Linked DNA regions of Endozoicomonas sp. GU-1. The protein of the gene in region 3 interacts with the protein of the main gene of each other region in a pairwise test. Links are inferred from orthologs where the notes say so. Each region holds a gene or a part of one and is shown on either strand. Other genes may lie near its edges.

Region 1 (10,332 bases), 1.1 Mb from region 3 along the record:
CAGCACCGCTATGCAGTTCAGGAGCCTGTCTCCTTCATAGAGGTAATCTCTGAAAGGGCATGTTGGGCCAAGTCCACAAAATCCCCTATCTCTCCTCTCCTGCCCTCCTTACAATCAGGCTGAACATCCACTAACCAGACGACAACCACTACCCTTCAAGCCGTGATAACGCTGACTTTCGAAAAACTTTACATCTTCATTCTAAATAGCAGTATCATAATTTTATTCCTTGTTATCATAACGAATGGGTTGTTTGTTTAAAGGCGGAACTATTTTAATAAGAAGAGGTCAGAGTACTGATTCAATAATTCAACAACTCAATGATTCTCTCAAATAAGTCGGCTCCATTTGAATTTGCTTTTCCTGATCCTTGTTTCAGCTCATCAGATTTATTAGAAAGAACGGGTGAATCAGGTTCAGGCAAATGTCATTTGACGTATCAGGGTATGCCTGTTCAGGCATTGACAACTCCTTTTCCCATTTACCATAACCAATCAGATATACCCAAAAACAACAATAATTTTTGTAATTCATTGAATAAACATGGCATTAAACCTATAACGCCTGACGATACAGCTGAGTTTATCAGTACTGATGATCCTGACATACCAGAATCAGTTCTTAATCAATATTTCCCCTTGAGCTCCAGTGATAAACCTGAAGATGAAACATTATCATTAATGCCAGATATTCCTTTTCTTCAGTGGCTATGCCTACCAGAGAGTGAGCTTGAGATCGTTAAGCCAACAACAACGAGCCATTGGAATCCAGATGATCAGATAACCAATCTTTCTGTCCCATCTTCCAAGCAGCAAAGCCTTAACAAAAAAACAAGTGACAACCACACGAAACAGTCAGAGGCAATTGTTAATAGTAACGCTTCAATAGCCAGGCACCAGAGAAAGCTTCACCGTAATCCTGCGTACGTTGAGCGCGAGAGGGTGCGGCACAAGGAGTGTTGTAAAGATCCTGCTTACTTGAAGCGCAAGAGGGAGTGCCAAAGAGAGCTTCGTAAAAACCCTGCTTACGCCGAGCGCGAAAGGGAGCGTATCAGGCAGCGTCGCAAAGATCCTGCTTTCGTAGAACGCGATAGGGAGCGCTCCAGGCAGCGTCGCAAAGATCCTGCTTCCGCAGAACACGATAGGGAGCGCTCCAGGCAGCGTCGCAAAGATCCTGTTTACGCCGAGCGGGAAAGGGAGCGTCGCAGGGAGCGCCATAGAGAACGTTACAAAGATCCTGCCTTCGCAGAGCGCGAAAGGGAGCGCCTTAGGCAGCACCGCAGAAATCAGGCGAACTTAAAACGTCAATGCGCGCAGCAAACAACGGGCTGCGAGAATGTTCCCAGTTAAACAACGGAAAAGCGTCTCAAGTCATCCTGTACATCCGGATTGACGTAAATATCAAGTGTGGGTTGTCATCGGGGGAACTTTTAATAAGAACATCTGTCATAAGTCGGCATTCCATAATTCAAGAATTCAATGGAAAGACCTACTTTTTCTGAATTCGGCTCTTCCAGTCAAGTATTCTCCCGTGAAGTTGTAGAGGCAGCGAATATTCTATGTGCCATGCATATTGATAAAACCAGAAGACGCCTTCAGCGGCTGATGGAGCCTGTTCATATTTTAATTGACACTCCCCAGCTGGAAAAAAGGTCGATAGTGACTATATAGCCTTCAAGAATACCGGCGATAGAGTACAAGCAAGAATCGCTGGCAAGCAGGCTTCTAACTTGATAAGAGAATCACGTATAGCAAATAATTTATAATAAAAAGTTCAACTATTGGAATCAAAGCAGTCAATCAGCTAAAAACGTCAGATCACTTGAGATAAATTAGTTTTTCCCGGAAGGAACTTTTTAAAAAAATATCGGTCTTAATCTATAATTCAAGAGTGCAATAATTCAATGGACAGACTTAACGTTGACTCACCTTTCGCTTCTGCCTCTTCCTGTTTTCAGGATTCTTCAGACGTAACTGTAATACTACCTGAGGATTCCAGTTCGCTGCCAAGCATGACTGGTCATTGTGTACGGAAACATGACCCACCTCACAATGTTTTTTTCGTGGATAGATGTTTCAATCAGGTCACACTACCATCTCCATGCTCACTTAATGATTTTTCAATATCTTGTTCCCCATTATTTGAAAAAGAAATAATGCGCCCAGATCTTTATTCACCGGAGCCACCTGACGACATTTTTTCCTGTGACCATTCATGCACAGATCCAGCATTAACAAACGCAGAACAAACCGCCCATCAATTACCTCCGGAAAATCCATTGGCAGGCTTGTCTCAGCCGTCATTACGCCCAGGGACTACACCTGATCTGTTGCATAAAGACAGACAAGAGCAAGTTATAACTGCAACCATTGAGAGTAAGACACATGAATCGTGCAGTTCTGAGGAATCCCTGCCCCTGACACACACAGAAGCTAACAAACAGTCAAGGAAAAGGAAGGCACACGAGAAAGGTTACGCTCAGCCCAGAAATACCAAGGCTTATAAGAAAGCATACCGTGAGTCCAAGGCTGGGAAGGCTGCCGTAAAGGCTTACGCTCGTACCCGGAAACGAAAGTCTTCCAAACAAACATGGGCAAAGTCCGAGAAAGGGAAGGCTTACATGAAAGCATACCGAAAGGCTTACAATTCAGTTTTATACGGAGTCGATCGTGATAGGAAAAAGGCAAGAATTGCCGGAAAGGAAGCTGCCGCCATTATCCTGGATTCTTATCGATCGATGAAAAACTGAGCTTGATTCAAGCTCTATTTTATTTCAATTTATTTAACAACCTGATCAAATAGTTATAAAAAGCTTTTCACTGTTATTGACTTAAATATTGATTATTCAGAGATGAACTTTTATAAGATAGAGCAGTCTTACTGTAAAACTCAACAATTCAATAATTCAATGAAAGATTCTGTTTTTTCTTTTCAATCAAACATTACTTCTGAACTATGCCCTTATTTCAAAGATAATACTTATTCTTTATCTGGAGTATCGGTTCAGGCTTTCTCCCGAGAAGTTGTTGAAGCAGCTACTATTCTATGTTCGATGCGTATTAATACAACCAACAAATATGCCCTTCAGTATCCAACGGTGATTTTTCATAAATCATCTGATAATCCAACGCTTGGAAAAAGGTCAATAGCAATCATTAATAACCCGGCAAACGAAGATCAACCTGTAGTGAGTCGTTTATCTCAGGTCAACACTCTCGAAGAAACTATATCAATGTCGTATAGAAGCATCATGATCAATGATAAAGGATGCAATAAAGCCAGAAAGTACCAAGCAAGATACGAAGTATCTGATAAAGGTAAGAAAACCAGAGCCAGATACGAAGCATCTGATAAAGGTAAGAAGGCCAAATCCAGATACGAGGCATCTGACAAAGGCAAGGAGACCAGAGCCAGATACCGTACGTCCGACCGCGGCAAGATGGCAACATACAGGGCTAGAGCCAAATATTACTCATCCGTCAAAGGCAAGGAAAAAAAGGCCATATACAGTGCAAAGTTAATGGCCTATAAAAAAGCTATAAGTAAAGGCTTTAGTGATAAAGTAGCAAGGGAAAAGGGAAAAGAGGCAGCTAATGCAAAACAAGCAAAGCTTTCTTCATTGCTCCCCCATCCTTAGCAGTTTAATAAAAGAATAAATCTCAACAATCCGGTTCAAACACAATCTGCCTTGAGTGGACGGTCAACAAGCAAAAAGTAAGCAGGTGTTGTTTACTGGCTGGATAGATAGACAGAAAAATTTTATATTTGGTTGACAAAAATTTTGATCCGTTTTTTTTTTCAGGAAGGAACTTTTTTATATAATAATTGTCTCAGTCTTTAATTCGACAATTTTATAATGCAATGTATCTCTTTAATAACTTACCTCCATTCGAGCCTGCCTGTTCCGATACTCGTTCCCGCTCATTATATTCAGTAGAACAACTGATTCCACCTGATTATAACAACTCGCAGCCTTCATATCATGGTAAGTCTGTTCATGTGCCGGAATTATCTTTACCTGCTTACCATAGTCATTCGGATTTTTGCCAAAATAATGTCAGTTCTTTTCATTCCCTGATTGAATATGATATTGATAATCTGATTCTAACCGATCCAGCAGCCACTTTCGGCAATGAGCTACCTGACATACAACAATCAGAGCTTGGTCACTATGTACCCTGGGATTCTGATAATGAACGTGTTGAGGCCAGGCTAGCACCAGAACCAGTTACCCCTTTTATTCCACAGGCATGCTTATCGGTGAGTGAGTCTGAAACCAGAAATCCGATACCTGCATGCCATTGGTATCCAGATCATCAGATAATCAATCTTTCTACCACACCTTTTAGCCCACAAAATCTAAATCAAACGACAAGTTATAGCCAAATACCCCAAACAGAGTGGTTCTCTGAGGGTAACGCAACAATAGTTGAGGATCAAAGGAAGTTTCGCAATGACCCCGCCAACGATGCATGTAAAAGGCAGAGAATCAGGAACTCCGTGCGTTACAACGATCCCGCTGATGCGAAGTATTTAAAGAAAAACAGGGAGTACTACAGGAAGCGTATTAAGAATCCCTCTTACGCAGAGTCTAAAAGGAAGATAAACAGGGATTACTACAGGAATCGCAGTCATGATCCCGTTTACTTAGAGCGTAAAAGAATGGTGCAAAGGGAGTACATTAGACGCCGCAAACAGAATATTTCCAATCAAGCAAATCGCCAAGAGGAGATTAGCAAATACCATGCTTATCTGGCGTATGAATGGCAGCTTCGAAAGGCTGCGTTTGAGCAGGAGATCAACATCTTCAATCAGCCAATTCAGTGGTAAACTCTGATGAATTATTCCTTTTGATGGCGCGCTCGGGAGGATTCGAACCTCCGACCGCCTGGTTCGTAGCCAGGTACTCTATCCAGCTGAGCTACGAGCGCGTAAAGACTGAAACGATTGCAAACTGTATTGCAACAACCGTCTGCATTCAGTGGCGTGGATCATACATAAACCAATGCCCTGTGTACAGTACTCATGGAACAAAATATCACCGGTCAATTCAAGGATGGCAGTCGCCAGTCTATAGGCTGTATTCCATGACTGACCAGATAATCATTGCTCCTGGAAAAAGGTCGGCTGCCAAAAAAGCCTCGATAAGCTGATAGTGGCGATGGGTGAACGGATGCCAGAACCAGATGTTTACCGGTATCAATAAACCGGCCTTTTTTCTGTGCGTAGCTGCCCCACAAAATAAAAACAATATGCTCTCGCTGCTCATTTAACGCGGCAACAATCTGGTCAGTGAATGTCTCCCATCCCCTGCCCTGATGAGAAGCAGCCTGCTTATGCTCGACTGTCAACACACTGTTGAGCAGTAACACTCCCTGATGGGCCCAGTGTTCCAGAAATCCATGATTGGCTGGCGGAATGCCCAAATCTGACTCCAACTCTTTATACATGTTAACCAGTGAAGGAGGAATGGCGACTTCGGGACGTACCGAGAAGCTTAACCCATGGGCCTGGCCCGGCCCGTGATAAGGGTCCTGCCCAAGAATCACCACTTTGACCCGCGCAAACGGCGTCAGGTCCAGGGCCCGGAAGTATTCTGCCCCCCTGGGGTAAATCATCTTGCCCTGAGCCTTTTCATGTTGCAGAAAACTGCGCAGGGTCTGCATATACTCTTTGGTAAATTCATCCTGAAGCATGGCTTTCCAGGAAGGCTCCAATTTGATGTCTGGCATCACCCTACCTCAAATAACATTGACAAATAAATTACCTCCAACCGCATAAGAGCCAACTACACTCTTTGCCAGCCAACGCACTTTAGCACAGCAACACCTTTACTAATAACAACTCAGTCTTCGTTACGGATCGCCTTCAATACAATGCAAACTTTTAATAAAGCATCGATCAGAATTTCTGCGGTTGCAGCCCTTCTTTTTAGCTGCCAGTCCCTGGCAATGCTCGAACGCAGGATGGCCATCGAAATCAATGCCAATTCTATTTACTTCGCCATCGCCGACGTAAACAATAAGACCGACAAAGTTTACCGGCACCTTGATTACGGCTCTCTGGAAGCGGGTTTCTACGATGACCTGTCAGCCAGCGACAACGGTTTTTTCAGCAACTTTATGCTAAAAAAGGCCCAGAGACTTTTTCAAAAACTGCGAACCCGGCAGGAACATTTCAAGGCGGTGCAAGTAAGGGCCATTGCTACTGACATTTTCAGGGAGGCTCATAACGCCGAAGAGCTGGTGCAAAAGATACGGCGTACATCCGGTATCGACATTCGTATTCTCTCCCCTGAAGAAGAAGATCGAATGGATTTTTTCTCAGCTTTAACGGCGACTGATCATTCTGAAACACCCGTCGTCTGGGATATCGGGAAGGAGAGTTTTCAGTTGATTATCTCCGATCCTGAAGCTGGCCCATTTGCCCACAAAGGTGATTTTGGTTCAGTTTCCTTTATGGAATACCTGAAGGAAGTTGTCCAGAACAAACCAACGCATTTGCCGGGGTCATTGTCCCCCATATCAACTGAAGAGCTCGAAGCAGGTATCACCTTCGCACGATATCTTGCCCGGAGAACGCCGGTTATTATTCGCAATGAGCTGAAGAAAGATCAGGTTAAAATCACCGGTATCGGCCCGGTATTTCAGGAAGGCTTCGCAGAAGATATCACCATGCACCAAATGTCTTTGGACAAGGGCAAACTGGAGCGATATATCCTGGATCAGGCCTCATCCATCGGTACCAATGAGGCCAGTCTTTCAAGTGCAATTCTGGTATTTGGTTTCATGGAAGAGCTGGACATTACGCAGATGTTTATCTCCGACCACAACAGCACTGTCGGAATGCTCGAATTTCCAATTCTCTGGCATTAATAAACGTTTCAATGAATTTCGGATAAGAGTAAAAAGAAAAGAAAAGATAATATTTTCTTTTGCTCTTCGTTGATTGTGCTTTTCCCTTCCATGCATTGAAAGATTGATGAAAGCCTGAAGAATCATGAGTGTTTAAATGGTTCTGCAGGCTTTTCCACGGTGGAAGAAGGGCAGATTAAGATGGCCGTACTAACTGTATACACCCAGCATCAACTCTATTTGACGCTTGAGCATTACCCGGAGCCTGTCCACTGTTGTTTCGTCTTCAAAACCTGCAATTAATCCCTGGTACTCAACATGAATGATAATACTGCCAAATAGTTCAGCATCAATATCAGGATGGTTAGAGCCGATTTTTGCAAAGAATGTTTTGAGACTGTCGAGAAAGAACTTCTGGTGACTGAAGGCAATGGGCCTCAGGTTTTCGTTACGCAGGCATTCCTGCTGAAAAGCACGCTCTGCGATCAGGTAGTCACGATGCTCTGCCAGCTGAATCAGAACATACTCAATAGCAAGATCACTGATCCGGTCAGCAAATACCTGACGACTGGCCTGGTCCGATGGCACAAGCTCTTTCATGGCCATTTTCAGCATACTGTCAGACTCTTCCCAGTACGCCTTGAACTTCTGGGCACCCATCTCCACAAACAGAGTGAAGGTGTCAGTGATCAGATCCGTAATGTCTTTGAAATAATAGGTGGTTGCAGAAAGAGGAACATTGGCTTCCTTGGCAACAGCACGATGACGGACACCCCTGACTCCATCTCTGACAACGATTCTTAATGCCGCCTCAAGAATTGTACGACGACGCTGTTCACTATTGGCACGACTGGTTTTTCGCCCCTGATATTTCAGTTTCATATCACTGTCGTGCTTACCAGAGCTTTTCATGCCTTCTGATGAGGAATCCATTGTTGAGACCATATTAAGACTGCCTTACAGTTGCCTGATTGTTTTATAGCGTTCGTCCAGTACCGTCGCTTGAACAAGCATCTTAGTACAGAAATCAACCATACGTATGAAAACCGGCCCTGCCACTATTCAGGGTTATCAGACCGCCATACCTGGAGTACTCCCCATATCCTTATAGACCGATCAGACCGGGCGTATGGCAAGCTCCTGGCTTCACCAGCAAAGCGCATCGACTCAACTTCAGGCTCCCGGATACTACATGAGCAGGCTTGGCCTGCTCATGTCGTCAATCCTGAACTATCAGCGACTCAGAAAATAACTGAGTTAAGCAGGTAATTACTAATACGGTAACCAAACGGCAGGTTCATATAACCAATGCAAATGATACCTGCATCGTCGATTCACATATTTGACAAGTACAAACTTAAGCACAATTACTCCCGCGTCAATATCTACTGAGGACGCATGTGAGGGAACAACAACACATCCCTGATGGACGGCGCATCCGTAAACAGCATCACCAACCGGTCAATACCAATACCTTCTCCGGCAGTGGGTGGCAGACCGTATTCAAGCGCATTGATATAGTCTGCGTCGTAATGCATTGCCTCATCGTCCCCGGCATCCTTTTCAGCTACCTGTTGTCTGAAGCGCTCAGCCTGGTCTTCTGAGTCATTCAACTCAGAGAAACCATTAGCGATTTCCCGACCCCCCACAAAGAACTCAAAGCGCTCAGTAACAAATGGGTTGTCGTCATTTTTACGGGACAGAGGCGACACTTCGGTCGGGTAATCCGTGATGAAGGTAGGGTTAAGCAAGTGATGTTCCACCGTTTCATCAAAGATTTCCATCTGAACCTTGCCAAGCCCCCAGATCGGCTTCACATCAACGCCCAGTTTACCGGCAACCTGTGTGGCTGACTCCAGGTTGTCAATATCAGCGGCATCAAGATCCGGGTTGAAATGCAAGATAGATTCAAATACCGACATCCGCGCAAACGGCTTGCCAAAATCAATCATCTGCCCCTGGTACTCGAACTCAGTTTTACCCAGAACGTCCTGAGCCAGCTGTTTCAGCATGGCTTCAGTATGATCCATCATGTCGGTGTAATCCGCGTAAGCCTGATAGAACTCGATCATTGTAAATTCCGGGTTATGTCTAGTAGACAGCCCTTCATTGCGGAAGTTCCGGTTAATCTCAAATACCCGTTCAAAACCGCCAACGACCACACGCTTCAGGTACAGTTCCGGGGCGATACGGAGGTACATATCGATATCCAGCGCGTTGTGATGGGTCACAAACGGTCTGGCCGTGGCACCACCGGGAATCACCTGCAGCATCGGCGTCTCCACTTCCATAAAGTCCTGACCCAGGAAGTAGTTACGGATACCCTGAATGATTCTGGAACGGATCCGGAAGGTTTCCCGGGAGTGTTCACTGGTGATCAGGTCAACATAGCGCTGACGGTATCGCTGCTCGGTATCGGTGAGGCCTTTGTGCTTTTCAGGCAGTGGACGCAGAGACTTGGTCAGTAGCTGGACAGCACTCATATCAACGTAAAGGTCGCCTTTGCCAGAGCGCTGAACAGCACCTTCTACACCGATAATATCCCCCAAATCCCAGGTCTTGATGGCGTCCAGGGTCTCTTTCGGCAGCTGTTTGCGGTTCACATAGAGCTGGATACGGCCAGACATATCCTGCAGTTCCATGAACGCGCCACGGTTCAACATAATACGGCCAGCCACTTTAACGTAGTGGTTCAGGCCTTCCAGGGCAGCCTTGTCATGATCCTTGAACTGCTCCTGAAGATCGCCAGCCAGCGAATCACGACGGAATTTATTGGGAAAGGCCACCCCTTTTGCGCGAAATGGCCGCCAGTTTTTCCCGGCGCAGGGTCACCAGGCGGTTCTCTTCATGGGCTTCAGCAGCCTTTTCTTCCTGCGCCTGTTGCGACAAAAATGTTCTTCAGACATAATATTCTTCCAGTTACAGGCCTTTTTTCAGGCTCGCCTCAATGAACTTGTTCAGGTCACCATCCAGCACAGACTGGGTATTCCGGGTTTCTACCCCGGTACGAAGATCCTTAATACGGGAGTCATCCAGTACATAGGAGCGAATCTGACTACCCCAGCCGATGTCCGACTTGGAATCTTCCATCGCCTGAGACTCCGCCGTTCTCTTTTGCATCTCCATCTCATAAAGCTTGGCCTTCAGCTGCTGCATGGCCTTGTCTTTATTCTGGTGCTGGGAACGCTGATTCTGACACTGTACAACAATTCCCGTTGGCCCGTGGGTAATACGCACGGCGGAATCGGTGGTGTTGACGTGCTGTCCACCGGCACCACTGGAACGGTAGGTATCAATTCGCAGATCTGCCGGATTGATTTCGATATCAATATTGTCATCAATCTCAGGAGAAACGAAGACGGAAGCAAAGGAGGTATGGCGGCGATTACCGGAATCAAACGGTGATTTACGCACCAGGCGATGAACGCCGATTTCCGTTCTCAACCAGCCAAACGCATAATCCCCGTTAAACTGCACC
Region 2 (10,568 bases), 2.2 Mb from region 3 along the record:
CCAGAAAATCTGGCGCAACTGAAAGAAGACTATCCCAGCTTAAAGGTGATCAAGCTGGAACAGAATTACCGTTCCACCAGCCGTATCCTGAAAGCAGCAAATACCCTGATTGCCAATAACCCACATGTGTTTGAAAAAACATTATGGAGTGAAATGGGGGTCGGGGATGAAATTCGCGTGATTAAATGCCGAAACGACGAAATGGAGTGTGAGCGGATTGCCACAGAGATCATCGCCCACAAACTTCGCCACGATAACAGCTATAAAGATTATGCCGTTCTCTATCGGGGAAATTTTCAGTCGCGGCTGCTGGAGCTGAAACTTCAGCACCATGGTATTCCTTACCACATTAATGGCGGCACCTCGTTCTTTGCCCGGGCAGAAGTGAAAGATATCATGGCCTACCTCCGCCTGCTGATTAATCAGGATGATGACAACGCCTTTCTACGGGTGGTGAATACCCCCAAGCGGGAGATTGGGCCATCGACACTGGAGAAACTGGGCAACTACGCCAACAAACACCACATCAGTATGTACAAAGCCTGTGAAGAAGCGGCCCTTGCCGAGGACCTGGCCCCTCAGTATGTCGACAGGCTGCGACGCTTTACCGGGTGGATGGACGACGTTTCACGACGGCTGCAAATCAGCGAAGACCCTATGCAGGTGGTTCGTGAAATGATTGCTGATAGCGATTATGAAAATTGGCTGATGCAGCACTCCTCAACGCCAGCCCAGGCTGAAAAGCGCATGGCCAATGTCTGGTTTCTGGTGGATGCCCTGCAGCAAACCCTGGAACGGGGTGATGAAGACAGAACGGTTGCCGATGCCATTGCCCGGCTGATTCTGCGGGATATGCTGGAGCGCAATGAGGAAGAGGAAGATGCCGACCGTGTTCAGTTACTGACTCTCCATGCCTCCAAAGGTCTTGAGTACCCCCACGTCTTTATGATGGGAATGGAGGAAGAGCTGCTGCCGCACCGAACCAGTATTGAAGAAGATAATATTGAGGAAGAGCGTCGTCTTACTTATGTCGGCATTACCCGGGCCCGGAAATCACTGACCATGACACTGGCCGGGCAAAGAAAGCAGTTTGGCGAGATCATTGATACGCTGCCCAGCCGCTTCCTGGATGAGTTGCCACAGGAAGACCTGGTGTATACCGGCTTTGATGAATCATCCCGCCGGGAAACCAAAAAAATGGCGGGTAAAATGGGGCTGGATGCGCTTTACAAGTCTATCGGAGTATAAGTAGCCAGAAATATTCAATTCCATATGGCCAGCTACTTAGCCGCCATAAGCAGAAGTGAAGGGCAAGGTTCCCTGCTTCTGTTGCTTTGTAGCTGTAGAAACGACTTGAGGCTTTTACTCTATGACTCTATCTTTCGACAAACTTGGCTATCAAAGGAAAAAATGCGTCAGATTGAGGACAATTAATCCACTCAGGGACTGGATCGATCTCTGTTTTATCTCTTCTGACAATGCGAATCGCGTTGAATAGTTCACTATATCTACTGATACTTTCCTCCAGCTTATGAATCGCTATATTTGACAGATAACCAAATGCAGATATATACAACGAGTTCCCGAGATAAAATTGAGAGTGTATTGGTTTAACAACGTCATCATCAGAGGTTTCACAAAACTGGACAATATCGCCCTTTAGGAGGCTTGCCGGGTCGAAGGGGAGTATTTTTGCCTCTGGCAAAGACATATACCAGTCCTCCCATTGTGCATGGGAGCGATCGATATCGTCGTAAAAATTTATCCCGAATGCCAAATAATTAGCTAGCATATGACAACTCGCTCCAAGGGTTACCTCCTCACCAGATCCCCACCTATTATTACGTCTTTCTTCCGTTTGCCTGTATGAGATACAACCTGCAACACCTTTTTGCAATATTTGCACAATTCTGGACTCAAAACATTGTTGATACAGAGACTTATTCTTTTTAGGAATGTCACCAATGATCGCTGATTCAGTTAAAAGGGGAAAAGCTTTTTCTTGCTCTAAGCTTTCATACTGAACACCATCTATGTCAAAACAATATCCAGATATGGCATTCTCTTTGATAAATGGATAAGGGCAGGAGGCTAACGGATAATATGAAGCGAGTGAGTGTACCCTCTCTAGAGCATCTTCCTCTTTGCGGCTGCCTTCAGCCATCATTTTTAATGGCTGTTCAACTTTATTTTCACAATTTACGCTAACAATTGTGCGAGACTTCAGAAAAGGCAACTCTGCATTTTGTTGCATCCCCGGAATAGATATACCCCCGCCTGCATTTGAGCCCTTATCACTTTGGGGAGAGTTTACAGGCGGATGATCGCCCGGTGACATAGTATTCAAACCTGTCCGAAGAATATCCATGTTATCTCTCATAAAGTTGCCAGGTAATACACCTGCAAAGTCTTTTCGATGAGCCTGATGGTAACGATATTTCTCAACCAGCAGCAGGCCCGCAATAAAACTTACCAGTGACACAATCATCAGATCGATGTTTCTTTTTGCACTCGCAGGTAATGGTGTCCATTTCTGGTGGCTGCACAGATCCAACGCCCTGGAGGATCTCGCCAAGTGCTAATTGATTCGGATAGTTGATCAACCGTTTTTCAGACTTTTCATCAAACAACTGTTGTTTAAACCAGTCCAGCTGATGTTTAAGAGATGCGTTTTTCTGTTTCAGGAATTCAGCGACAGGACTCTGTTCCTGCAACAACCCCTGCAACCGCTGGAGCAGTTGCAGGTGAGAAAGCTGAGTGGCAGGCACAGGTGCTTTTTCCAAAAGAGTCATAGCGTTTGACTGTAGACACTATTCAGGATGTTTGCTGGCTGATATATCAAGATTTACATAACGCTTGTGGTAATGGGCTGAGCGGGTATCAATGCCATCAACAATCATTACGTAAAGATCGGAAGCTTTCTCAAGAGCAACTTGCGGAAGATTCTAACGGGTTATCTAAAACTCCCTTTTTCCGGTGATAGTATCCCCGGTTCGTTAATGGAAAATGTGATTGGTGATGTCAGAGGTGGTGATGTTTTAAACACTTATGACTTTGTGGATGTCATAAACAAAAAACAAAGAGTCAGTTGGCAGATCCACTGTCTTATAAAGCGGATAATGCTGCGCTTGACCTTCACCCAATGCTCTAAAAACCTCGCTACGGACGCTTAAGTCCGACAGGCTCCTAGGCCCATACATAACCCGGATCAATTCTTTTGTATCCATACCATGTCTGCGCCCTTTGCCGGTGTTGGTTAGCCTTGGATAAATCAGTCATAGCCCAGAGACTGAAAGTATGCCCCATGGAACTGAACAGACAACGCAGTCTGAATCTGATTTCAGCGTCGACCTGAGGGTCGTCGGCAATTTCCGGTTGTTTCAGCATTGCCTGTACCGCATGCCAGATGACTTCAGGGTTGATGTCAGGGTCAATCTGATCCAATTCCAGACAATGCATCAGTGACGGCAAAATAAATTTATTTCTGGCATCCAGCACCCATTGCCTGGCCTTCTGTCTCATCGGTGCATCGGGAATGATAGCCGAGCGGAAAAAATCATCAAACTGATGCAATTCCGTCCAGGCACACTCCTCCCAGATTCGCTCAATACCAATACAGGTTTTTAAAAGAGGCTGATTCAACAACTTCTGGTATATCTGCCGCTCGCCGATTATATCCGAACGGGCCCTGGCCGCCCGGATACACCGGAGTGTTTGCAGAATAACCGGATTCCAGTGTCGGGAGAGCAGTTTTTCAAATGGCTTTATGGCCCCCCTGGCCGACTGTACCTGGAACCCCTGAGAATCAGCCGATGGACAGGCAGCATGATGTCTGCCGGATCGAACCACCCTGATCACTGGCGCAACCTCCTGGTGATCTGGCTTGTTCACCTCAGGCTCGCGCCCCTCAGCGCCACTCACCTTCGGGGATTCACTGACATCATGCTCTGACTTGTTAACAGACTCATTTTTTTGACCATTGCGCTTCCTGCCTTTATTTCGGGCCAGACCCACCGGCAGATTGGCAAACTTTGGTACCTCTTCAGAAAACTGTCGTAGAACTGCGTCAAAATCGTAGTCTTTATCTGAAGCCGCTGCCCGCCCTGTTGGTGATTCCGAAAAGGCAGACAACTCCATGGTCCGCTCACTGGTATCCCTCCAATACTCAGCCAGCAGAGGGCTTTTCTTCTGATAATACCTGGCATATTCAGTTGCTGCATCGGCAGCCAACTCCCACTTACGGGCTTTAAGGAAAAAAATATAGGCACTTGACCAGTGATTAGGGGACATTTGTGCGGCTTTGCGATATAAGTTGGCTACTTTCCAGCTATACATTGGTGAAGCAGAATGTGCACGCTGATGGATGCTTGCCAGAAGACAGGTGACTAAAGCATGAATGTCGCCCTCCCCTTGAATGTAGTCTTTTCGGGCACGAGCGACGGCTAATTGAAACCGCCTGTCAACCTCTAATATTTTACGCCTGCATGGCTTTTTTTTTCCGTTCATACCTCCGGTATACAACAGACATTCTGCAATCAGGTCCCTGACGATCAGAAAGAGTTCAGAGTTTAACTCTGAGTCAGAGAACCAGCGTGAGCATTTATAGCGTTTGGCTACCATAAAGTGAGCGTTCACCTGCTGTAAATAAGACATCACCATAATCTGCATTGCAGCACCCAGCTTGGTTTCTGGTGGCACATTAGGCTGACCGACAAACAATGACGTGAAGCTCACCGGGGCAAAACGCACATAATCGTAGGGAGAGAAGCTGACCGGGGACAAATAAAAGAACATTTCTTTGATGATTGTCGGGCAATAGGCGAGCAAGGTAATGCCCTTGTGGTAGTTAACACCATCCTCAAAGAACGGCAACCCGCCCATAAAATAGAGCAGACTTAATGAATAAAAATCCATCATCATGCTGGCTTGACTGGTCAACTCAGCAAAATCATTCAACACACTTTGATTCAGGGCCTGTATCAGATGCTGACGGTCAGTTTCAGACACCGGCTTACCCCGAAGCATGTCGCTGTAGCACTTCAGCAGCACCCAGTTTCGGAAATAGGTGGCCATATCCTCATGCATCAGTTTTTGCAAGCCCAGCAGTTTTCCTGTTGTCTGTGTCCGATCTTGCTTCTTCTCCAGCCAGGCAGCCACATGCCTGTTCAGCACCCGCTTCAAACCAGCAGACCGCAATTCCTCAGCGGTCAACCTGCTACCATCTACCGGCAGGTTAATGTTGGCAAACATGTCCAAAACGTCGTCACCGGGTACCGCAAACCGATCCAGGGGAATATCCAGAAAGCGGTCAAGCCAGTATTCAAGCCCAGCATTGCCATCACTACCCTGATTTGTTGCCGCCTGCACGACATCGGTCTGTGGTTCTTGTGGCGTGGCTGTTGCAGTTGCTGCATTTTCAGTACCGGATGGCTCAGAATAATTCACCACTCTTGCAACAATCCTGATACCACGGGTGCGAATCTGATCAGCAGCAGCCCCATCCAGACAAATCGACGCCGAGGCAACCTCATGACGGGTGTTAGCGACTCTGTCGACCAGCCACACGTTTAAACGACAACGGTTTTCAGTACGCTCCTGTCGCTGGGTGCTGCGCTCACCAGAATCAGGATCGGCGCGATTTCTCTGACCATCACTGCCACGGTCGACTGCCGGAGTATTGGTAATTGGACTAGTGTCACTGCCTGTGCCATGACTGAAACGGCTTTGCATCGGATTGCTTCTGCATGCTGCATGAAATCTTTTTTATTCCCTATGACACTCATTCCTCAAAAAGGTTCAAATGTATAATTGATAACTTAACCCGGGTTAAATTGATCTGGCTGAACAAGCCCCGCGAGCAATGAACTTATAATCTCAGCTTGTTGCTGCAAAACCCGCATAAATTGACAGTCTGACGTTATGCTTTGAACAGGCGGTATCGAAACAGCTACTCTGTCGCTTTAACCCATATTTTATATACCTCTGCTTCGACCAGGCGCTCACTGGAATCCCAAAAATCCGAATAGAGAATATTCACCTCCTGATTCGCAGCAGCAGCATCTTCTGCATAGCGGCAAAGGCTTTCCTGATAAGTGGTAAACTTTCCAACATCAGGGACAAACGGATGGTCGTTACCTGCCCCACGTTTTTTTACAGGCCGACTTACTGTTTTCTCACCCGATTCATGGTGGAAGCTCTGTTCGGGTATCCATTCATCCCGGTAACTGACAACACGTCGATTGCCGCCTAAATGAATATCAATAATACAAAGATCACTGAACAAACGTCTATTTATCCGCTGAACTCTGGTGACCAGTCCACTGTCGACTTTCTCACGATAAAACCAGTTGCTGTGATAATCCCAATCAACTTCAGCCCCTTCCGGAAATGCTTTAAAAGAGTGAGAAACGGAAAAATCCTCTGCCAGAGAGGAAATATCCGTAAGAATGAAGTCACTTTCGGAACTGAAAGGGCTGCTCCAGAAAGCTTTACTTCTAAAGAAAAAAATGAGCGCATCTGCATCTGGTGTAGCAACCAGATCCTTCCATAGCTCCCGGCCCGATGCTTCTACAGAAAGTGAATATTTAAATGAAGGGTACTGCGAAAGCTGCGACGCTTTACTTGCATGCACCGCCAACTCCCCGGAACTCCACAAAACCCCATTAACCCATTCTCTGGAGCCAGGGATGCCAACCAATATCCCGGTTAGCCAGCTATTTTGACTATTGACGATAACCGCATCGTTTGCTCTACCACTCAAGGCCTCTCGTGGTGAAACCTGGGTAAACTTGGCCGGGTAATTCGCTCCTGACCTTCCTGTGGGAACAAGAAACAACACCATAAAAACAATGATGGTCATCCATTTCATCATTAGCTTCCCTGTATGAGTTTTAACATCCACTGTCGCACGCATCGACCGGCCATGCGAACAGAGGGCAATCCCAAAACCAACGGTTCTTCAAATGCAACAACTCCTGAATTGCCCCAAAGAACAAACGATCACCCTGACAATATCTTTAAGATAACGAAGGTTAGCGATTAAGAACAGGGGTAGATCTTATGTTGGTGCCATCATAAGTAGTTAACCAAATGAAATCATATATTTCTGACTAAGTTGTCAGTCACTCTGCGGCGTTGCAACTCCGGTCACATAGCTACGGCTATGCTCCCTACGTTGCGCCTTGCATAGCAACTGCCCACTTAGCCAGAAATATACGATTCCATTTGGCCAACTACTTAGACTTCATCTGACCAACCTTCACAGAGCTGACGTTTCCTTAGCATCGGCACCTGCCATGGCTGCATCTTTAATCTGGTGTTCCGTCAGGACAATTTCATCCATGAAATAAAGGAAGCCACCAGCCACAGGGCGAATCAATGCCAACAGACCGAGACGATCCATGAACGCATGCCTTGCCACATCAACAGAAATCAACAGAAAGCACGCCTGCTTTTGCATAATGGTTAAATCGTATAAATTAAAAATCACTCAAAGATTATTTGCAAAATTATATAACGATTCACAGAAAAACCATTTTATTAACCACAAGATAAAAACCATAGTACTAATTAAAACAACCTGACAAGAAATATAACAACTACTGCTTTATATATATTGATTATGAAAATCCCCTTATATGAAAAAAAAACATTTATCTATTTTTTTATATAGCCATACCATTTTGCGGAAATAAAATATTACTCTAGAATCCCTCTTAGTATCTCTCCACGCAGTAAGCGAGTTCCATTACCGAGCTTAAATTAATAAACAGTCATGAAATATTTCAAAAAAATATATTTAAAGCTAGGAATAATAAGGCTCGCTTGCTGTCCAACCGTTCGGTTCTGATCTTTATTTAGAGAGAACCGTTTTTCTTAATTAAAAACAGCCATCCGGATAAGGGGTTAGCATGTTTAGAGGAAAGTGTTTATTCATCGTTTTATTGTTATCAATCACATCGGCAACATGGGGAGCCCCTTCCGATACCAGAGTCGGGGTTGAGGATGGGTATTCAGGCGGGAGTTCTTTGTCAGCCATTCTCAGTAGCGGTACTTTCTCTTTCCTTGAACTGGCTGCTCATGCGACCATTCTTATAGGTGGCGGAAACTATGCTCCGGAAAGCCCCTTTACAAAAGTATTGTCATACATCCCACAAAAGGTTTATGACTTCGGTGCTACCAACGTTCTTTCCAACCGTGTTGCCCACAACGTCTTCCTGAGCCAGCTATTAAGATTACTGCCCGTTGCCAACGACTATGTCTGTGGCATGATGACACTGACGACCGAGGATGGCTATTATATTGACAGCGTTCTGGTAAATCAGGGATCAATACAGAACGACTCACAGTTTGAGCATATTGGCGACAATCTTTTTGTGCCAAAAAACAGAGGTATCACCAACCTGTTATTAGTTAAGCAGATGACCGGGTGGTCAACGGCAGGAAGCGCATACATCACTGAAAACCCAATTGACTTATTCGTCACTGTTTCTGATGGTCGACAAACGTCTACTATCAATGTCCAGAAAAGCTCATGCACATTGTACAGTTATGGAAAAGCTCAAGCCTCTATCATAAAGGGTGATGATGTATCTTTCTGTCTGACAAATTCTGGAACCGACTCAAAAGTATCAACGATTACTGCGCTAACATCTGCCTACGGTAAGCCAGCTCTTATGCGTATTCCCGGGGAAGCTTGCGAAAGCTATTAGTCCGGTATTCTGAATGATTAATGTTAATCTCTGACATTATCCAAACAGCACCACCCTCTGAGTAAAACAGGGTGGTTTTTACCTGAACAAATTATACCGGATAATAGCGACTGTCCGTTGCAATACCAGACATATCTATATCCCAATGTTCTACAGGGATCGATTCAACTTTCTGACACTCATGGGCCAGACCAATAAGTATTGGCTTTTTCGCAGTCCGGGTAAAAGCAAATGTTCTGTCATAGAAGCCTCCTCCCATACCTAGCCTTCTGCCAGCTTCATCAAAACCGGTTAAAGGTACAAGGACAACATCCAGCTTTTCCGGTGAAATCGGTTCTACCTCCTGCAAGGAAGGCTCAGGGATTCCAAAACGATTCAAAACCAGATGAGTGTTGGGCAGGTATTCAATAAACAGAAGGTTGTTATTCCTCCCAATCACTGGCAGATAACATTGTTTGCCAGAACTCCAGAGAAAATCACGGAGAACGTCCGGATTTATTTCGCCATCACTGGCTATATAAATTGCAATGTGCTGGCTATCTGCAAGCTCAGGCCGGGCACTGAGAATATCACACAACATTACACCAGCGCTGACCTGCTGGTCAGCGCTTAATGCCCGGCGGCGTTCGCGGAGAGAGGTTCTTAACTCAAAACGGGATATCATCATCAAAATCGTCAAAACCACCAGCAGGCTGTGGCTGGGGAGCCGATTGCGGTTGCTGCGACTGCGCTGGTTGATGCTGTTGCTGTTGTTGTGATGGTGATCCGTATTGCTGAGGCTGCTGCGGAGCATAAGACTGCTGCTGTTGCGGTGCCTGCTGCTGGTAGCCACCTCCCATCGGAGCACCCATAGCGCCTTCCTGGCGGCCATCCAGCATCTGCAGCTGGCCGCTGAATCCATCAACCACAATCTCGGTAGTATACCGATCCTGACCGTCCTGACCCTGCCACTTGCGTGTCTGCAGCTTACCTTCGATATAGACTTTTGATCCTTTACGAAGGTACTGTTGAGCGATCTCAGCCAGCTTGCCGAAAATAACCACCCGGTGCCACTCCGTTTTCTCCTGTTGCTGACCGGTATTACGATCTTTCCAGGACTCACTGGTTGCCAGACTCAGGTTGGCAACGGCACTGCCATTGGGAGTAAAACGTACATCCGGATCGTTACCCAGATTACCAATCAGTATTACTTTATTAACGCCTCGAGCCATTTAGCTTCTCCGCCATATTCACTCAAACTCAAATAGCCTCCAAGAACAGAGTCCATTCATTGAAGACACCATGGAGTGACCTTACAGGACCACTCCATATTAAAAATGCTCTATTAAAACAAAGGCCCTGTATCTGGTTACCCGTTTTTATTCTGTATCAACCCGCAGGTTTAATAGCTGAACCACATATATTGCAACTAGGAGGCTGTCCGAGAATAGACTGCCCTACTGCGGTGGCAGCAAATTGGTCTAAAAATTCCGTTTTGTTCGGCAAATAGCCCCGCTATTCACCTCACAAAACGAAATTTTTATCCTCAATTTTCTGCCATCCACGCTACGGGCGCTATTCTCGGTCAGCCTCCTAGCACTGCCCAAACTGCCTTAACTCGGACCAGTTCAGTGCCTGCTTATCAACTTTCAGATAAGCTGTTTTCTCAGCGGCAAGCACAGTCACTTCCTGAACACCGTCAATACCAGCTAGCCGTTCTCCCACCGAACTGACATCACCAAGCTCAGGATTCAGGGCCATTACCATAGTACTCACATAAGGTGGTTGCTTCATAGTAACAGACAACCAGCACCACAGGGCAGTGGGAATTGTACAAAGCATTATGACAGCGGGAACACCGCCATACTCCATGGCAAC
Region 3 (6,268 bases):
GCCGAGAATGAGAGCATAGGCAGCACCGCTGCGATCTGCACGTTTCATTTGTGCTTTAAAGCTGCCACCGCCGCAATTCATCAGAATCTTCAGTTCCGGCAATCCATCACGCAGTCTTTCCACTAACGGAAGTGCCCGGTGGCCAACACCCTCACCGACAGCAACCACCGCTACATCCACCCGATTTGAAACGGATTCCGGCAGTAACTGAAGCGTTTCCAGCATCAACACCAGACGCTCAATCCCCATGGCAAAGCCCACGGCAGGTGTCGGCTTGCCACCTAACATCTCAACCAGCGCATCATATCGACCGCCGGCACACACAGTACCCTGGGCACCCAGGCTTTCTGTCACCCATTCAAAAACGGTTCTGCCATAATAATCAAGGCCACGCACCAGTCTTGGATTCACGCGATAAGCAACACCCGCCTCATCCAGAATCTGCTTTAACTGCGCAAAGTGTTCCTGTGACTCTTCATCCAGATAGTCAAACAGCTCGGGGGCACCGGCAACAATTTTCTGTGTGTTTTGATCTTTACTATCAAGAATTCTCAGCGGGTTGATGGTCAGGCGACGACGGCTGTCGTCATCCAGCTCTGACTCATAATCCCTGAGATAAGTCACCAGAGCTTCACGATAACGGATACGGGCTTCTATGGTACCCAGAGTATTCAGCTCCAGCGTGACATGCTTTGTCAGACCAAGCTTCTGCCAAAACCGTGCCGTCATCATGATGATTTCCGCATCAATATCCGGACCTGTCATGCCATAGGCTTCAACACTGATCTGGTGAAACTGGCGATAACGGCCTTTTTGCGGACGCTCGTAGCGGAACATCGGACCGGAAGTCCACAACCGCTGAATCTGGTTGTAAAACAGGCCCTGCTGAATACCTGCGCGAACAACCCCGGCAGTGGCCTCAGGACGAAGGGAGAGCTTGTCACCATTGCGATCTTCAAAGGTGTACATCTCTTTCTCAACAATATCCGTACCAGAGCCAATACCCCGGCTGAACAGAGCAGAGCTTTCCACAATCGGAACCCGGATTTCCTGATAACCATAAGTGCTCAGGACAGAGCGTACCTGCTGCTCAAGGTACTGCCAGACAGGGGTCTGTTCGGGAAGAATATCATTCATCCCACGGATGGCTTGAAGCTGCTTGCCCAAGTTCAAATGTCCTCTACCAAAAACACCACATAACTTCACCCGGTTCGTCAGGAACAGGCGATTTGGCGGTTCGCAATAAAAAGTAGGCAACTATAACCGTTAACGCCTTTGTGTGACAATCCCACAGCCCTCCCATTAAAGAATGCCCATCGCTGCCGGGAGTTTCTTCACTGAAAGGACATAGTTTTAAGGACTAAGTAGCTAGCCATATGGAATCATATATTTCTGGCTACTTGGGCAGGTGCTATGCGAGGCACAACGGAGGGAGCATAGCCGTAGCTATGTGACCGGAGTTGTAACGAAGCAGAGTGCCTGAACAAGGAGTCAGAAATATATGATTTCATATGGTTAGCTACTTATTGATTTACCCCTGACCACTGCCTGTTAACAAGACACTGGCCACCCGGGTATTCGAGCTGGGTTTGGCTACCGGCTCGCCATCCAGCAGGATACTGTCAACACCGGGGGTATTACCGAACCGCAAATTCACTGGGGGAAAAACATCAAGATTAATGGAAGACCCGGCTCTCTGCACGGTTGAAATCAGCACTTCACCGGTGGCATCCTTGATTTCAACCCAGCAATCTTCTGAGAAATTAATAACAAGAGGCTGAATCAGATCAACAATCGGTGAACTGGACTCATCTATCGTATCAACAACCTCAGAACCGGCCATGGCAATTGGAAGTCCCTCTGACACAACCTCTTCCAGAACAGGTTCATCTTCCAGACTTGGGTCTTCTTTTAAAATTGTGGTGTCATCAGCTGGAACAGCCTCTTCCTCCACGCTCTCACTAATTTCCGCAACAGAGGGGACAGAGACAACACTGGCATCAGTCACCAGAGGCTCAGACACATCCTCAGATACGTCTTCAATAATGGCCACCTCGACCACTGGTTCGATACCCAGCAAGCTATTCCAAAGGTAATAACCAAACCCTCCCAGCGACACAAGCAGCAAAAGCGCAAGCGCATACACTGGAGAAGGTGCACTGTGAGCTCGCAGCGGCTTCAACTTCTTAGAACCCTGTAAACGCGGAGATTCCAGCCCATCGACCCCCATAAAATGGTCAAAGTCCCTAACCAGATCTTCGCCATTAAGCCCCACCAGTTTCGCATAATTACGAATATAGCCACGGACAAATGCCGCCTGCGGCAGGATATCAAACGTGCTCTCCTCAATGGCCTTAACATAACTTTCGGTAATTTTCAGGCTTTCAGCCACTTCAAGGATAGATAGCCCCTGACTGTCACGGGCCCGGGCAAGCACAGCACCGGGAGCAAACGTCTGAATAGCTTCTTCCTGCTGAGTATCCTGTTCACTCATGACCCAATCGACTCCGATAATGCTTCAGCTCCACAGAGCCGGGATACAACCTTTCCAGCTTCAAAGCATAACCTGCCGCTTTATCCTGAGCCCGGTTTGCCCTTGCCAGCTCAATACCCAGTAGCAAGCTGCGAGGACTCTGCTCAGCCGACCCGGCAAAGGCCTGGTAGTGCTGCCACCCTGTATAGAGATTGCCCTGCTCTTTGTAGATAGCGGCAAGCTCCAGATTGGCCCTTGGCAAGTTACTGTTCAGACGAAGAGCCCGGGTAAAGTGATCAACCGCCAGGGAAGACCGGCCCATCCGCAAAGCAACAATCCCGAGGTTTTCAAAGGTTCGACTGCGCTGGGAATAAGCAACATCCCCGGAAGCCAGTTGAAACTGACGATAAGCGTCCTGAAGCCGGTTTCTGGAGAACAGGAAAGCACCAAAGTTATTGCGTATGTCCGCGGCATCAGGGTCAATGGCCAGCGCCTTATTGAACGCCTGCTCGGCCAGCTGATCCTCCCCCTGACGCTGATAAGCCATACCCAGCATGCCATGGACACTGGCCGAATAGGGCTCGATCTCAAGCGCTCTTTCCAGCGGCCTTACCGCTTTTTCCGAGTAACCTTCCTGAAGATAACCCCTGGCCAGATTCATATAGTCCACCACTGCCCTGTTCTCGTTAACAGGCCGACTGTCCGTGGTGACACAGCCTGTCAGTGCCAGAGATACAGAAAACAGTAGTGCAATGGGCCTCAATTTGACTCCCATGCTGATCCCCACATTTGCAATTTATAAATATATCCGGGACGCCGTTGAGAGTAGCAACCTCCGGGAGCCTGTCGGATAACAGATGCATCCCGGACAGCTTATACCTGTCTGGCTGCTATGTAGCGCTCACTGCGCCGGGTCTTATCCATTACATTGCCCACTAACTGACCGCAGGCAGCGTCAATATCATCACCTCTTGTCTTTCTTACGGTGACATTAAAACCAGCCAGCTGCAAACTCTCCTGAAACCGTCTCACTGCATTATTGCTGGGTCTTTCATACCCTGAATGAGGAAATGGATTGAACGGAATAAGGTTTATCTTACAGGGCAGATCTTTCAGCAAAGCAATCAGCTGCTGTACCTGTTCAGGTTGATCATTCACACCGGCAAGCAACGTATACTCGATCGTAACGACCCGTTTACTGTCCGTCAAACTGTTCATGTAATGATGGATGGCATCCAGCAGCTGATCCAGCGGATACTTCCGGTTGATCGGCACCAGCTGGTTTCTCAGCTCATTATTTGGTGCATGCAGTGACACTGCCAGGGAGACATTAGACACCTCACTTAACTTTCTCAGCGCAGGCACAACACCGGATGTACTTAACGTCACCCGACGCTTGGAAAGCCCATAGCCAAGGTCGTCCATCATCAGGTCCATGGCATCAACGACATTATCGAAGTTCATCAATGGCTCGCCCATACCCATCATGACCACATTGGTAATGGATCGATCCATCCTGGCCGGCACGTTGCCAAAATGACGGGCTGCAACCCATACCTGGCCAATGATTTCCGCCACCGTCAGGTCAGAGTTAAAACCCTGCTTGCCCGTAGAACAGAAACTGCAATCCAGGGAACAGCCTGCCTGGGAGGAGACGCACAGCGTTCCGCGGCCATTTTCAGGAATAAATACCGTTTCAACACAGCTGCCACTGGCCACCCGCACAACCCACTTACAGGTGCCATCCTCAGAAAAATGGCTGCTGACCACCTCTGGACCGCGAATTTCAGCATTGGCCTTAAGCCGCTCACGAAGGGATTTACTGATATTGGTCATCTCATCAAAATCATCAACCCGATGATGATGAATCCACTTCAAAACCTGCTCAGCACGGAATTTTTTCTCACCAATAGTAAGAAAGAAGGCTTCCATTTTTTTTCGTGAAAGCCCCAGCAAATTGACTTTGGCTGCCTGAGTGGGCAGCTCGCCAGCCAGTTCACTGGCCTGATCGATAGATGGCTCGATCAATTCTGACATCTTATTAATACCTCAAAGCCATCAGAAGGCCTGCCTCCTGATGGCTTATATTCTCATGTTCACCCCGAACACGGTCAGGTCAGGGCAAACTGACAATTTGTCAGCGGGCTGATTCCGTTAACGTGTTCTGGGGCAAATCTCCGAACCTTCGAAGAAGTAGGCCACTTCACGCTCAGCAGATGCTACTGAGTCAGATCCATGAACCGCATTTTCATCGATGGTCTCTGCAAAATCAGCCCGAATGGTGCCTTCAGCAGCTTCCTTCGGGTTAGTAGCGCCCATCAGTTCACGATTCAGGGCTACGGCATTCTCGCCCTCAAGGACGGATACCACAACAGGCCCTGACGTCATAAACGCAACCAGGTCCTGATAAAATGGACGCTCTTTGTGCTCAGCGTAGAAACCACCCGCCTGCTCGTCAGAAAGATGGATCATCCTGGTCGCTACAACCTGCAAACCAGCCTGCTCAAAACGAGCAAGAATTTTACCGATGACACTCTTGGCTACTGCATCAGGTTTTATAATGGATAAAGTGCGCTCTACCGCCATTACGATCTCCAGATTGTCATTTTCGTGCCCTTTCGGGATTGTTATTACTTATTAAAAACGTACGACTCTCTCAGCTTTCCATGTCTTGGAGCCTGTCGGACTTAAGCGTCCGTAGCGAGGATTGCGAGAAATTTAGGATAAAAATTTCTGTTTCTGAGGAGAATAGCGGGGCTATTTGACGAAGAAGCAGGAATTTTTAGACCAATTTATCGCAACCGCAGTAGGACAGTCTTAAGTCCGACAGGCTCCCTGGCTCAGGCTGTCCTTAGCAGGAGTTCTGGCAGCATTGTATACAATAGAGTCGATAGTGTCAGTTCTTTCAGCCTCAACGCCAAAAAATCACTCTTCCGACTCTTCAATCCAGGCCATCTGAATGGCCTCAAGCACCTTTTCACCACAACGCTCAGGATCATCTTCAAAACTGTCCAGCGCCAGAACCCAGCTTCTCAGATCGACAAAATTGACATACCGGGGATCCACATCCGGATAAGCCTCATAAAGCTCAATGGCAATATCATAAACATCTGCCCACTTTAAACTCATTGCCCCACTCCATGATCATTGCGCTGTCTGTTTCGGGCAAACCCCAAACAGACCAGCAACCGACATCAACGACGTTCAGAAACCTGGTTAATGGTGTACCTGGGAATCTCTACCACCAGCTCCTCATCACCCACCACAGCCTGACAGCTCAGCCGGGACTCAGGCTCAAGCCCCCAGGCCTTGTCCAGCATATCTTCTTCGAGCTCATCCGGCTCTTCCATGCTGTCGAAGCCTTCCCTGACAATGACATGACAGGTGGTGCAGGCACAGGACTTTTCACAGGCGTGTTCAATTTCAATACCATTCTGCAAAGCTGCGTCACACACCGTAACTCCGGGCTCTACTTCGAGAACAGCACCTTCCGGGCACAACTCATCGTGCGGTAGAAAAACGATACGAGTCATTCAGAACTCCTCCAAATCATCTAACTTCTGTCCGGAAAGAGCCTGACGAATACCCTGGTTCATTCGACGGGCAGCAAATTCTTCACTGGACTTGGCAATACGTTCAATTTCACGGGCAATGGACTTGGCATCACCGGTTTCACGGCACTGTTTCAGCGATTCAACATCTGCCAGCAATGCACTGTATTCATCTTTATCGAGCAGTGTCTGGCCATCCTTATCCAGCGCAACTACCAGCGCTTCAACAACCCGATCAGCCTCA

The links.
Region 1: the proteins of ndk (region 3) and ung interact in binary tests that used the Escherichia coli proteins (3 or more experiments, as listed by UniProt). The link is inferred for Endozoicomonas sp. GU-1 from one-to-one orthologs.
Region 2: the proteins of ndk (region 3) and O3276_RS09445 interact in binary tests that used the Escherichia coli proteins (3 or more experiments, as listed by UniProt). The link is inferred for Endozoicomonas sp. GU-1 from one-to-one orthologs.

What each region holds. Positions count from the first base shown.
Region 1 is NZ_CP114771.1:1,183,302-1,193,633, forward strand. The notes cover bases 3,890-6,631. They hold ung (uracil-DNA glycosylase), read right to left. Parts: upstream 5,733-6,631; coding sequence 5,046-5,732; downstream 3,890-5,045. Other genes in these bases: O3276_RS04875 (hypothetical protein), read left to right, coding at 3,890-4,830; O3276_RS04890 (Ppx/GppA phosphatase family protein), read left to right, coding at 5,877-6,631. Also shown: O3276_RS04860 (hypothetical protein), read left to right, coding at 639-1,349; O3276_RS04865 (hypothetical protein), read right to left, coding at 2,109-2,303; O3276_RS04870 (hypothetical protein), read left to right, coding at 2,909-3,637; more of O3276_RS04875, read left to right, coding at 3,862-3,889; more of O3276_RS04890, read left to right, coding at 6,632-6,875; O3276_RS04895 (TetR/AcrR family transcriptional regulator), read right to left, coding at 7,065-7,787. UniProt on the Escherichia coli protein: Excises uracil residues from the DNA which can arise as a result of misincorporation of dUMP residues by DNA polymerase or due to deamination of cytosine.
Region 2 is NZ_CP114771.1:2,310,967-2,321,534, forward strand. What follows is about bases 7,591-10,568. They hold O3276_RS09445 (5-formyltetrahydrofolate cyclo-ligase), read right to left. Parts: upstream 9,379-10,568; coding sequence 8,803-9,378; downstream 7,591-8,802. Other genes in these bases: O3276_RS09440 (hypothetical protein), read left to right, coding at 7,911-8,711; ssb (single-stranded DNA-binding protein), read right to left, coding at 9,359-9,922; O3276_RS09455 (MFS transporter), read right to left, coding at 10,284-10,568. Outside these bases: DNA helicase Rep, read left to right, coding at 1-1,248; O3276_RS09415 (hypothetical protein), read right to left, coding at 1,376-2,488; O3276_RS09420 (transposase), read right to left, coding at 2,442-2,768; O3276_RS09425 (hypothetical protein), read right to left, coding at 3,187-5,730; O3276_RS09430 (hypothetical protein), read right to left, coding at 5,948-6,859; O3276_RS09435 (hypothetical protein), read right to left, coding at 7,259-7,402. UniProt on the Escherichia coli protein: Involved in the removal of 5-formyltetrahydrofolate.
Region 3 is NZ_CP114771.1:70,052-76,319, reverse strand. The notes cover bases 3,344-6,268. They hold ndk (nucleoside-diphosphate kinase), read right to left. Parts: upstream 5,060-6,268; coding sequence 4,628-5,059; downstream 3,344-4,627. Other genes in these bases: hscA (Fe-S protein assembly chaperone HscA), read right to left, coding at 6,007-6,268; fdx (ISC system 2Fe-2S type ferredoxin), read right to left, coding at 5,668-6,006; iscX (Fe-S cluster assembly protein IscX), read right to left, coding at 5,399-5,602; rlmN (dual-specificity RNA methyltransferase RlmN), read right to left, coding at 3,347-4,510. Outside these bases: hisS (histidine--tRNA ligase), read right to left, coding at 1-1,167; O3276_RS00420 (RodZ domain-containing protein), read right to left, coding at 1,532-2,494; type IV pilus biogenesis/stability protein PilW, read right to left, coding at 2,487-3,248. UniProt on the Escherichia coli protein: Major role in the synthesis of nucleoside triphosphates other than ATP. The ATP gamma phosphate is transferred to the NDP beta phosphate via a ping-pong mechanism, using a phosphorylated active-site intermediate.